3 regions of the uncultured Porticoccus sp. genome follow, and region 2 is predicted to be linked to each of the others. Evidence: predicted binding sites of a transcription regulator. Region 2 holds the regulator's gene; each other region holds the start of a gene.
The links. Region 2 encodes sigma-54, which starts transcription at its own class of promoters, with help from an activator protein. Its sites were predicted from a motif close to TGGCACANNNNTTGCNNT; they were not measured.

Region 1 (4,373 bases), on a different contig from region 2:
TTCACGAGAGGTGTTCTTGTTTTCAGAAGTCTGTTACTCCTCGGCGAGTTTGCGGTACAGCGAACGCACACTGATGCCAGCGATCTTTGCTACTTTGTCCTTGTCCCCCTGGTGCGCTGACATTAACTTCCGCAGGTGATTGTATTCCAGTGTCTTGAGATCGATGTCCAGTTGCTCGATGCGAGGTTTCAGTATCTGCGGTAAGCCGTTCAGGCACCTGTTAATCACTGAGTCATCAATGACATTGGATTGCTTGAAGATTAGCGCGCGCTCTAGTAGGTTGCGCAATTCCCGGACGTTCCCCGGAAAGGTCTGTTGTTGCAGGAGTTTGACGGCGGAATTGCTGATATGGAGCTTGTCGCCGCCACTGATTTTCTCGAGAACGGATTTGGCGATCAAAGCGATGTCTTCGTACCGCTTGCGCAGTGGTGGTAGCTCAATGGGGAAGACATTGATGCGGTAATAGAGATCTTCGCGGAACCCGCCGCGCTCAATTAGTGCCGGCAGATTCTTGTGAGTGGCGCAAATCAGCCGAAACCGGGCGCGCTTGATTTCCGTGTTGCCCACTGCACGATAGGTTCCTGTTTCCAGCAAGCGCAAAAGCTTGACCTGCATGCCCAGTGGCACGTCGCCGATTTCGTCGAGAAACAGCGTGCCGTCCTCGGCTGCTTCTATCAATCCGGCTTTCCTGGAGGTGGCGCCGGTAAACGCCCCCTTGGCGTGTCCAAACAGCTCACTTTCGAACAGCGTCTCTGTAAGACCGGCACATTCTACGGTGACTAGGGGGCGATCGCGCCTGGGGCTGGCTTGATGGATGGCGCTGGCGGCCATTTCCTTGCCCGTCCCGGATTCGCCCAGCAGCAACACGGCGGTGTCCCTGGCTGCAACCAGGTTGATCATATCCACCATGCGGTTGAAGGGGGGGCTACGGCCCACCATCTGTATAGTGCTGGATTCTGCGCTGGCGATGTTGACCGGCTTTAATAACTCTACAAAAAACTTGGGGCGTCCCTCATCGTCCAGGATGGGTAGCATTTCCACGTCCACATATTCCTTCCCCCGAGATGTATTGTGAATATGCAGAACCCGCTCTTTTTTTCGGGAGTCTGTGCAGGTGGCCAGGGGGCAAGTCTCGCCGGCCTGATCGCAGGGGCGGTCGTAGCCATGAGATACCTCAAAACAATGAGCGGGGCGTCCGGGTTCGATCTCGCCGAAACTCTCCAGGTATCGTTCGTTGGTGGCGAGGATCCGGTAGTCGTTGGTGACCAGGATGGCCGGGCATTCAAACCCGTCGAGTATGCGGGCGGCATCCTGATTGGTATCGCTGGCAATCAAGTGCATGGCTGTCAAATCCGGCAAACGTGTTTGCCAATAATGACAAAGGTGGGCTGGCTACGGCAACTGCTTTTATCACTCTTGAGTTTTTTTCTAAAAAAATTCAGGTAAAACAATCGACTACTGCATATAGTGTTATTTGATAAACACTTGGCATAAGGATTGCGATAATAATCTCAAGATCAGAGTTGCTGGCATAGTGGAACGCGACATGCAGTCCACCCCACCCCACAGTGGAGCCGGCGTCTCCATTCACCATAATTGGGGGGAGTCTCTTTTGGAATTTGATGCCTTTGTCCTGGCGCGCATGCAGTTCGCCGCCAACATAACTTTCCATATTCTTTTTCCCAGTATTTCCATCGGCCTGGCCTGGGTGTTGTTTTATTTTCGTGCCCGCTTTACGTTGAGTGGCGACAGAGCCTGGGAGTATGCCTACTATTTCTGGGTGAAAGTCTTTGCCCTGACGTTTGCCATGGGTGTGGTTTCCGGGATCACCATGAGTTTCCAGTTCGGCACTAACTGGCCGGGTTTTATGGAACGCGCCGGCAATGTCGCCGGTCCTCTGCTGGGTTATGAAGTGCTGACTGCGTTCTTTCTCGAAGCCTCTTTCCTCGGGATTATGTTGTTCGGTAAGGATCGGGTATCAAATCGCATGCATTTGATCTCCTCCTTTCTCGTGGCTTTCGGCACCCTCCTGTCTGCCTTCTGGATTCTCAGTCTCAATTCCTGGATGCAAACGCCATCTGGTTTTTCCATGGAAAACGGCCGGGTAATGGTGGACAGCTGGTGGGCAGTTATTTTCAACCCGTCGTTTCCCTATCGGTTTATTCACATGACGCTGGCGTCGTTTCTGACCACAGCCTTTTTGATCACCGGGGTCAGTGCCTGGCGGCGTAGAAAAAAGGTCGACGGGCCGGCAACCTGGCACGTCATGAAAACCGGTATTGTCATCGCCGCGGTGCTGGCGCCCTTGCAGATCCTGGTGGGGGATATCCACGGGCTGAACACGCTAGAGCATCAACCGGCGAAAATCGCGGCCATGGAGGCGATCTGGGAGACGGAGAAGGGCGCGCCTTTTACGGTCTTCGGTTTGCCCGATGAAGAGAGCCGGGAAACGCGATTTGCACTGAAGATCCCCTATGCCGCCAGCTGGATTTTGACCCACGAACTGGACGGTGAGGTGAGAGGCTTGAGCGAATTCGTCGATCATCCTCCTGTGGGTTGGGTGTTCTGGTCCTTCCGGGTCATGCTGGCGGTTGGCAGTTTAATGCTGTTGGTTAGCTGGTGGGCTGCCTGGTATGTCTGGCGCGACCGGGCGCCTGGTCCGGCCTTGTTGCGGGCGCTCTCGTGGATGACTTTTTCCGGCTGGGTTGCGGTGGTAGCCGGCTGGTATGTGACCGAGATCGGCCGTCAGCCTTGGATCGTCGATGGCGTGCTGCGTACTGCGGATGTGGTGGCGGACCACGCCTCCGCGACGCTCACGGGGACTCTGTTGGGCTATGTCGCACTCTATGTCTTTCTCCTGATGGCCTATATCGGCGCCTTGCGTTATCTGGCTAGTAAACCGGCGGCATCCCTGGCGATAAAACAACAACCAATCGTTTCGCAGCAGCAAGGCACGGAGGGAGCGCACTGATGGAATTCTGGTTACCAATTATCTATGTCGCCATCATGGGACTGGCGTTGTTGATCTATGTCGTGCTGGATGGTTACGACTTGGGGGTAGGCCTGCTTTTGCCGGCCGCCGACGAGCGGGAAAAAGACATCATGATCGCGTCCATAGGTCCGTTTTGGGATGCCAATGAAACCTGGATCGTACTAGGTGTGGGCGTGCTGTTGATCGCTTTTCCCATGGCTCACGGTGCCATCCTGACAGCGCTTTACATCCCCGTGACCCTGATGTTGATGGGTTTAATCCTGCGTGGGGTAGCTTTCGATCTGCGCGTCAAGGCGGGTGACCATCGCAAGCAGTTGTGGAACCGGGCCTTCTTTCTGGGGTCATTGGTCGCCGCGGTCTCCCAGGGCTGGATGCTTGGTGCCTATGTCACTGGCCTGCGCGGTGATCTGACTAGCCATCTGTTTGCCCTGTTAATCGGGCTGACTCTGCCGGCGTTCTATCTGCTGCTGGGATCGACCTGGTTGCTAATGAAAACGGAAGGCGCCTTGTTCGACAAGGCGTTGCGTTGGGCTCGCTGGTCGGTGTTGCCCACCGGGCTGGGTCTGCTGGCGGTGTCGGTAGCCACGCCGATTGCCAGCGGGGCTATCGCCGCCAAATGGTTCACGCTGCCGAATTTCATAGGACTGTTGCCGATTCCAGTGTCCTGCCTGGTGCTCTACGCGGGCATCGTATGGCTCCTGCAGCGTGACAACTGGCTCCGCGAGGGTTACAGCTGGGTGATTTTCGTCGCGATTGTGTTGATCTGCCTGATGGCATCACTGGGGCTGGCCTACAGTATCTATCCCGATATCATCATCGGTGAGATGACGATCTGGGAGGCATCGGCCTCTGTCAGTTCCCTTTTGTTTACTCTGGTGGGCATTGTTATCACGTTGCCCGCGATCCTTTTTTACACCATTTATGTCTACCGTGTTTTTCGCGGCAAGGCGACCGAATTGTCCTATGACTAACATGAGATTGAGGAGCGAAACCATGAATCAGACCATCGACTTTGAAGTAGATTTTGAGCACAAACCCGCAGTTGTGCCGTTTTTCGATGAGCAGACCAGTACCTTTTCCTATGTGTTGAAGGATCCTACTTCCAGTGCCTGCGCAGTGGTGGATTCGGTGATGGGCCTCGATTATGCGGCTGGACGCTTAAATCTGGACGGTGCCGACAGGATTATCGACTACATCCGCAAGCAGGGGCTTGAGTTGGAATGGCTCATCGAGACCCATGTACACGCCGATCACTTATCCGCTTCGCCCTATATTCAGGAGAAACTGGGCGGCAAGCTCGGCATTGGCTCGGAAATTGTTACCGTACAGGAAACCTTTGGCAAGATTTTTAACGCCGGTACCGAATTCCAGCGTGATGGTT
Region 2 (4,373 bases):
CAATGGTTAGATAACTGCGATTATTGGCAAGAAATGACGGTGTCCAGCGGGACAGGAACTGCTTGATGTCATTCGTCATGTCGATGACTTCCGGTTGCGATTCGAGAAATTCGATCACTGGTTGGTCGTTGCCGGTAAAGGGCCTTAACTCCTGTTTCCAGTGGGGGTTTGGCAAGCAGCGAACGTCAAAGACAAAATCCGCGTTGACTGGTACTCCGCGTTTAAAGGCAAAGGACTCAAACATGATAGCCATGTCGTCCCTGGTGTGGGGAGCAATTTGCTGCTTGATGACATCGCGTAGCTGGTGCAGGGTCATGGTGCTGGTATCAATTCTGCGATCTGCAATTGAGGCGATTGGGTCCAGCAGGGTGGTCTCAAGTTCTATGGCTTCGTTAATATCTACCCGGTCGTTGGTTAGTGGGTGCTTGCGGCGTGTTTCACTGAAACGCTGGATGATGACGGAATTTCTGGCATCGAGGAAAAGCACTTCATAGTTGATGCCCGAATGCTTCAGCTCCGCAAGAATTTTTGGAAGCTGGTCAAGGTCTTCGCCCAGGTTGCGGACATCAATTCCCACCGCAATTTTTTCCAGCCAATGCTGGTTCTTGGCGTTGATGGCTTTCTGAAAAAGGCCGGGAAGCAAACTGGCGGGAAGATTGTCAATGCAGGTAAAACCGACATCTTCGAGGACGTTCAGTGCGGTACTCTTGCCGGATCCAGAACGCCCACTTACCACCACCAGTCGCATTAGCCTTTCGCCTCAGTCGCCATCATTGCCGGTTGCTATCCGAAAGAGGTCTTGATCACTGCCGGCCTGTCGCAATGCATTGCGAACCGTTTCGTCCTGAAGTAATTCGGCGATGGAAGAGAGGACCTGCAGGTGTTCGTCGTTTTGCTCCTCGGGAACGATCAGTGCAAAGATCAGGTCTACCGGCTCTCCATCGATAGCATCGAAATCGACGGCATCAGCCAGTTTGACAAGTGCTCCGGTAATCTTTTCACAGCCTGCCAGTCGACAGTGGGGGATGGCAACACCTTCTCCTATCCCGGTGCTGCCCAGTCGCTCTCTTGCCAGCAGACTCTGGTAGAGATCGTCTGCGTTGACCCCCTCCATGCGTTCTTTCAGGAAGACGGAAAGGTTTTCCAGTACCCTTTTTTTGCTACCGCCCTCGGCGCTGGCAACGGTGTTTTCAGGGGTGAGTACATCAATCAGTTTCATGAGTGTTATCTACCGCGGTTCTTTTCCTTGTGCTTGATTAGCTGTCGATCCAGTTTGTCGGTCAGCATGTCGATAGCCGCATAAAGATCCTCATGCTCGGAATCGGCAAAGAATTCACCGCCGCTAACATGGACTGTTGCTTCAGCTTTCTGGATCAATTTTTCAACTGAGAGAATCACGTTCGTGCTGGTGATACCGTCGTGATGACGCTCCAGTTTGGATAATTTGGTAGTGACATAGTCTTTGATCGGATCAGTGATATCGAGATGATGTCCGCTGATGTTCAATTGCATGCGGTTCTCCTTAATAGGTGTTAGGTGTTGGGGTTGTAGCGTTTTCTTTCGCTGGAAGAGGGGATGCCCATCCCCTCGCGATATTTGGCAACAGTGCGTCGGGCAACCTGAATACCCATCTCCTGAAGCAGTGCTGTCAGTTTGTTATCGCTGAGGGGCTTGCCCGGATTTTCAGCGCTTACCATTTTTTTCAGCATAGCGCGAATGGCTGTTGATGAACACTCCCCGCCAGCGTCGGTCGAGACGTGGCTGGAGAAGAAATACTTTAGTTCAAAAACACCCTGCGGTGTGTCGATGTACTTTTGGGTGGTCACCCTCGAAATAGTGGATTCGTGCAGGTCCAGTCGTTCGGCAATGTCTGCCAGCACCATGGGCTTCATCGCCACGGGTCCCTGTTCCAGAAAGCCCTGTTGTAATTCAATGATGCAACTGGTGACGCGCATCAGGGTGTCATTGCGGCTTTCCATGCTGCGCAGAAACCATTTGGCTTCCTGGAGGTGATTCTTGAGGAAGGTGTTGTCTTGGCTGGAGTCGGCTCTGCGAATCAGCTGCGCGTACTGTTGATTGATACTCAGGCGAGGAGTGATGTCCTCATTGAGGGAAACTTTCCAGTGATTATCGACTTTGGTGACTCGAACATCGGGTACCACGTACTCGATATCATCGTTTCGAATGGCGTCACCGGGGTTGGGAGCCAATGTCTGGATAAGTAGGATGGCACCCTCGAGTATCTCGTGGGACAGACCGGTGATTTTTTCCATTTGTCGAAAATTGCGCTGTCCAACCAGTTCCAGGTGGTCAGTGACGAGCTGGATGGCCTCGTTAATCAGCGGCGTATCAGGAGAGAACTGGTTCAGCTGAATCAGAAGGCATTCGGCGAGGCCGGTGGCTGCAACACCAGGTGGGTCAAACTGCTGAATGCGGTGCACTACAGCGAGTACTTCATCCAGCTCAATTTCGTCGTCCAGCGCAGCCCAGATTTCTTCAACCGGTGCCGTCAGCATGCCCCGGCTATCAATTGAATCGATAATGATTTCACCGATCAGGTAATCCTTGGGAGACATCGGCGTCAGATTAAGTTGCCAGATCAGGTGGTCCTGAAGCGACTCTGTGACGTTGTGAACGCTGTCAAAATCGCGTGTATCCGCGCCGGTGTTTCTGATGGTGGTGCTGGGTTGGTAGATGTCGTCCCAGTTGGCATCGACTGGCAGGTCAGTGGGTATTTTGCTGTCCCATTCACTGCTGTTAAGATCACGCGTTGCACTGTCGATATCTTCAACTTTCCCAGTGGCGGTTTCTGCGGCCAGATTCTCGGATTCTTCAGCAAGCTCAAGCAGCGGGTTATCGTAGAGGTTCTGCTGGATTTCCTGGTGCAAGTCGAGAGAGGATAATTGCAACAGACGGATGGCCTGCTGTAGCTGAGGGGTCATCGTCAGCTGCTGGCCGATTTTCAGTTGCAAGCTGGCTTTCATGTTATGACTGCGTATAGAGAGTTGTTACGAAGATGTTCACACGGAAAGTGTAGTCTGCCTCCGGGGGGGGAGACAAGCAAAATGTGTGCCGCTTTGCACAATCGCTGTGCGGTGATACGTCCCATCAAAGCATAAAGTCTTCGCCGAGATAGATATCCCGTACCTGCTGGTTGGCGACAATATCGGTGGCCTGCCCCTCGGCAATAACCTGTCCTTCGCCAACGATATAAGCATGCTCGCAGATATCGAGTGTCTCGCGTACGTTGTGGTCTGTGATCAGGACACCAATACCTATATCGCGTAAGTGACGGATGATCTGCTTGATATCGTTGACTGAAATCGGGTCGACCCCGGCAAAGGGTTCATCCAGAAGAATGAAGGCTGGCTCAATGGCCAGTGCTCGAGCAATTTCCACCCTGCGACGTTCCCCTCCCGAGAGGCTCATGCCAAGGGTGTTGCGGATATGGCTGATATGAAACTCCTGGAGTAGCTGTTCCAGTTTTTTTGCACGCTGTTGTTTGTCGAGATCTTTTCTGGTTTCCAGGATCGCCAGAATATTATTCTCCACGGTCATCTTGCGAAAAATGGAAGCCTCTTGCGGGAGATAGCCAAGTCCCTTGCGCGCCCTGCCGTGCATGGACAGAGAAGTGATGTCTTCATCATCGATATAAACAGAGCCGCCATCCTGATGAACCAGCCCGACAATCATGTAAAAACAGGTGGTTTTGCCAGCGCCGTTAGGCCCGAGCAATCCGACAATCGCACCGCTTTCGACGGTGAGGGATACATCGCGAATCACCGGCCTTCTTTTATAGCTTTTGACCAGGTTTGACGCTTTAAGGATAGCCATTTAGTTTGCATCCTTTTGCTTGTTGGGTGGAATGACCATCTGGATTCGCTGGCGGGGATTGTCGCCACTGCTCGCCTTGACCACCTCTGCCTTCAGGTCATAGTTGATTTTTTCACCGGTGATAACGGTGCCATTTTGCTCAACGCTGGCATTTTTCAGTAGGTCGATACGGTCACTGGCCAGATGGTATTCAATAGTGTCGCCCTTGGCGTACATCATGTTGTCGTTGGGGTTCGGTTGTTGTTGGTAGCGGGCAGGTTCTCCCACACAGACAATTCGGACGACCTGGTTATTTGCCGTGTAGACGGTGACTTTGTCCGCGTGAATTTTGATGGTTCCCTGGGTAATAACGACAGCGCCTTCGTAGATCGTTGTACCGGTTTTTTCATATCGTTCGGCTCTGTCCGACTCAATATTGATAGGCTGTTGTGCGTCGCTGGGTAGCGCCAGACTGGAGGAATGACATGCTGCCAGTAGCAGCAGAATGAATAAATTATGGCGCACGGTGAATCCCCTTTACTTTTGATAGCAGTTTGAAT
Region 3 (4,373 bases), on a different contig from region 2:
ACAACTGCTGATGGCTCAACGTGGCATCAGCGAAGACAAGGCACACAAAACCTTGCGGACACTCTCGATGGACACCAACCAGAGTTTGCCCGAGGCGGCTCGGTCAGTGATTAATATTCTGGGAAAGCCCAGTAACAACGCGAGATAATCATGCAGACGACGACCCATAAATTACCGGCCGGCGAACGGCAGAACCTTAATATCGGCTATATGCGGCTGAGTGACAGCGCGCCGTTGATCATCGCCCAGGAACTGGGGCTTTTTGCCAAATACGGCCTGGATGTAACACTTTGCAGAGAAGTCTCATGGGCCAATATCCGCGATAAACTGATTGCCGGGAATTTTGATGCCTGTCAGATGCTGGCACCCATGCCGCTGGTGACAACACTGGGGGCTGCGGGGATACGCGCACCGATTGTCACCGGATTGGTGCTATCGCTCAACGGTAACGGGATTACCCTGTCCCGCCCCCTCTGGGAACAAATGGTCAATCAGTCAGACATTCCCCTGCAGCCTAACCAACCCCTGGCAAGTGCCAGGGCGCTCAAAAAAGTATTGGATAAACAGCCCAGCAACCAGACAATTACCCTCGCTACTGTTCACTCTTTCTCCACGCACACACAATTGCTTCGGATGTGTCTCGAGGCAGGGGGTATTGATCCGGATCGCGATGTCAGGGTGATCGTGCTGCCACCGGAACAGATGGTGGATAGCCTGGCTCAGGGCGTAATTGACGGTTTCTGTGCCGGGGAACCCTGGAACAGTATCGCGGTGGAATATGGTGTCGGCGTACTGGCTACCACAGGGTTCCACGTCTGGAACAATGCACCGGAAAAAGTATTGGGTGTCATGGAGGAATGGCATACCCGCAATCCCGCCACTCACCTCCGGTTGCGGTTGGCATTGATGGAGGCCTGTCAGTGGCTGGCCGACATGGGCAACCGTGAAGCGACTGTGCAAATGTTGACTCGCCCGGACTACCTGGATTTACCCACCAACTATTTGCGGCCATCACTGACCGGCAACCTGGTCTACGACCGCGGATGTGCAGCTGAACACCACCCGAATTTCCACGTTTTTGCCAGTTACAGTGCCGGCTTTCCATGGCGATCCCAGGCGGAATTTCTTCTGCATCACTGTGAACCGCTGCTGGGCAAGGTTTTCGATCGCGACAAAATAGTGTCTATCACGCAACAGTGTTTCCGGACAGATTTATACCGCGAAGCTGCCCGGTTGCTGGGTTACCCCACACCGGATCAGGACCACAAGAGTGAAGGGACCCATGCTGAGCCCTATTGGTTTAACGATCAGATTGAATTGGGTAGCGACCTGATGGTATCGCCCCAAATGCTGCAAGAAAATCGCGACGACTAGCCCTCCCCGCAACAACCAGGCCCAAGGTCACCTCTTGGTGCAGCCTGACTGAAAAGCGCCCCATAATTGTGCCGGCCAGCCCGGTTACTCCCTCACCTCTCATCTCAACACCTTGTTTTTGCCGACTTTCTTATTTGGCATACATTTTGTATATCTATAGATAAGACACCAATAACGCACCGACTAATACCTGTCCAATGGTATTAAGGGCAATGAAGCCCCCCTGCACATAAAACCGGCAGGTGGGCTTTTTTTATGCAAGTGACATTCACAGTTGAGGTACCCGTTAAATGAACAGCAATCTTCAAGACTCCCCGGTACAGAAAAGATTGAAATTTCCACAATGGATCCTGTTGACCCTGTCCTTTTTGGTCATGGGCAGCTGGGCACATGCGGAACTGGGACCACCTGAAAAGGACGAGCTCAAGTTTGGCTTTATCAAACTCACGGACATGGCACCTATCGCTATCGCCTACGAAAACGGTTATTTCGAGGATGAGGGGCTTTACGTCACCATTGAAGCGCAGGCTAACTGGAAAGTGCTATTGGATGGGGTTATCGACGGCAAACTCGATGGCGCCCACATGCTTGCTGGCCAGCCCCTGGCGGCCACCATCGGCTTTGGCACCAAGGCCCACATCGTTACGCCGTTCAGTATGGACCTCAACGGAAATGGTATTACCGTTTCCAATGCTGTCTGGGAGAAAATGAAAGCCCACGTACCAATGGCTGAGGGCAAACCGGTCCACCCGATCAAAGCCGACTATCTGAAGCCGGTGGTCGATCAAATGCGGGCGCAGGGCACGCCATTTAAAATGGGCATGGTTTTCCCGGTCTCCACGCACAACTACGAGTTGCGCTACTGGCTGGCGGCCGGCGGGATTCATCCCGGCTTCTACGCACCACACAAGGGCGATACCAGCGGCAATATCAATGCCGAAGCCCTACTGTCTGTCACGCCTCCACCTCAGATGCCCGCCACCCTTGAGGCTGGCACCATTCACGGCTACTGCGTCGGTGAGCCGTGGAACCAGCAAGCGGTATTCATGGGTATCGGGGTTCCAGTCATCACGGATTATGAGATCTGGAAAAACAACCCGGAAAAAGTCTTTGGCATGACCAAGGAATTTACCGAGAAGTACCCGAACACCACTGCCCGTTTAGTCAAGGCCATGCTGCGTGCCGCCAAGTGGCTGGATGAAAACAACAATGCCAACCGCCCGGAAGCCGTTGAAATCCTCTCCCGTTCGGAATACGTCGGTGCGGATTATGACGTCATTGCCAATAGCATGACGGGAACCTTTGAATACGAGAAGGGTGATAAACGCGACGTGCCCGACTTCAATGTGTTCTTCCGTCATTTTGCCACCTACCCCTATTACTCCGATGCCGTCTGGTATTTAACCCAGATGCGCCGCTGGGGACAGATTGCCGAGCCCAAAAGTGATGAGTGGTATTTCGAGACCGCCAGGAAAGTCTATCTCCCAGACATCTATGCCACCGCTGCCAAAGCATTGATTGCCGAAGGACTCATGTCTGCAGAGGATTTCCCGGACCTGGACAGCGAATCCGGCTTCAAACCGCCTCAACCAGAGTTTATCGACAACATCACGTTCGATGGCACGCAACCCAATGCTTACCTGGAGAAGTTTTCCATTGGCCTGAAAGACGAAACGCTCTGATGGGCAACACTAAACCTTAAGTAAAACATGGGCAGTCCAGGCTGCCCGTTAGCCACCGAAGGATCTATTACATGACTGACCTTGCTGCTATTTTCAGGAATGAACAGGGAATCGCCCGTTTCTCTATCTCACAACTGAGCAGTATTGCCCGCACTGTAGGTAAAACCCTCGCCCTGCCCCTTGCGGGCATCCTGATTTTTTTAATGCTCTGGCAGGGTGTCGCCAACAACATCAATACCTCACTGGGACAGTTTCCGGGACCGGTTCAGGTCTGGGAGCAATCCAAGGGTTTGCTGGCCGAGCACCAACGGGAGCGGGAGAAAGCAGCCGCATTCTATCAGCGGCAGGAAGACAGAAATGCCAAACGGCTGGCCCAGAATCCCGATGCGGAAGTGAAAATTCGCAGTTATACCGGTAAAGCCACCTTCCTGGATCAGGTGATAACCAGCCTCTATACCGTGTCTTTCGGATTTCTGATCGCCACAGTGATTGCGGTGCCTCTGGGCATCGTCTGCGGCTTGAGTGAAAAGGTGTACCAGTCGGTCAACCCGATCATCCAGACATTCAAGCCGGTCTCACCCCTGGCATGGCTACCGCTTGTGACGATGGTGGTATCGGCCCTTTATGTCACCGATGACCCCATGTTTGAAAAGGCCTTTCTGACCTCCGCATTTACAGTGGCCCTCTGTTGCCTTTGGCCCACCGTAATCAACACTACAGTGGGTGTCACCAGTATCGATCGCGATCTGGTCAACGTCAGCCGGGTTCTGCAACTGCCTTCGCTGGTACATGTCCGAAAAATTGTTATCCCCTCCGCCATACCCATGATTTTCACCGGCATGCGGTTATCACTGGCCACTGGCTGGATGGTATTGATTGCCGCCGAAATGCTGGCCCAGAACCCCGGTTTGGGCAAATTTATCTGGGATGAGTTTCAGAACGGCTCATCGGATTCGCTGGGTCGCATTATGGTGGCTGTGGTGACCATTGGACTGATCGGTTTTCTGCTGGATCGCCTCATGCTGCTCCTTCAGAAACGTATCAGCTGGGACAAACAGGCAATTCTCCGCTAACAGCGGCGGACAGCAGTCAAGGAGCAACTTATGAAAAACCCCTATCTGGAAATCAGCCATATCGGCATCGAGTTTGCCACCGATGGTGAACCGTTTCGCGCCCTGCAGGATGTCGACCTATCAATCGACAAGGGCCAGTTTGTCTCGCTGATTGGCCACTCCGGCTGCGGCAAGTCCACGGTATTGAACATCATCGCCGGTCTCTATGAGGCCAGCGAGGGCGGCGTCATTCTCGAGGGACGCG

Region 1: AACZ64_RS07335 (cytochrome ubiquinol oxidase subunit I) is a predicted target of sigma-54. The motif match lies at 1,487-1,504, and genes of this name have one in related genera.
Region 3: AACZ64_RS03035 (CmpA/NrtA family ABC transporter substrate-binding protein) is a predicted target of sigma-54. The motif match lies at 1,510-1,527, and genes of this name have one in related genera.

What each region holds. Positions count from the first base shown of each region.
Region 1 is NZ_CAXBHS010000006.1:109,503-113,875, reverse strand. Features, by position in the region: gene AACZ64_RS07340 (sigma 54-interacting transcriptional regulator) at 34-1,359, opposite strand; gene AACZ64_RS07335 (cytochrome ubiquinol oxidase subunit I) at 1,547-2,971, shown strand; gene AACZ64_RS07330 (cytochrome d ubiquinol oxidase subunit II) at 2,971-3,963, shown strand; gene AACZ64_RS07325 (MBL fold metallo-hydrolase) at 3,986-4,373, shown strand, end outside.
Region 2 is NZ_CAXBHS010000007.1:143,496-147,868, forward strand. Features, by position in the region: gene rapZ (RNase adapter RapZ) at 1-748, opposite strand, end outside; gene ptsN (PTS IIA-like nitrogen regulatory protein PtsN) at 761-1,219, opposite strand; gene raiA (ribosome-associated translation inhibitor RaiA) at 1,225-1,512, opposite strand; gene AACZ64_RS08305 (RNA polymerase factor sigma-54) at 1,533-2,984, opposite strand; gene lptB (LPS export ABC transporter ATP-binding protein) at 3,109-3,834, opposite strand; gene lptA (lipopolysaccharide transport periplasmic protein LptA) at 3,835-4,338, opposite strand; gene lptC (LPS export ABC transporter periplasmic protein LptC) at 4,328-4,373, opposite strand, start outside.
Region 3 is NZ_CAXBHS010000002.1:81,553-85,925, reverse strand. Features, by position in the region: gene AACZ64_RS03045 (ANTAR domain-containing protein) at 1-148, shown strand, start outside; gene AACZ64_RS03040 (CmpA/NrtA family ABC transporter substrate-binding protein) at 151-1,374, shown strand; gene AACZ64_RS03035 (CmpA/NrtA family ABC transporter substrate-binding protein) at 1,749-3,056, shown strand; gene AACZ64_RS03030 (ABC transporter permease) at 3,128-4,129, shown strand; gene AACZ64_RS03025 (ABC transporter ATP-binding protein) at 4,160-4,373, shown strand, end outside.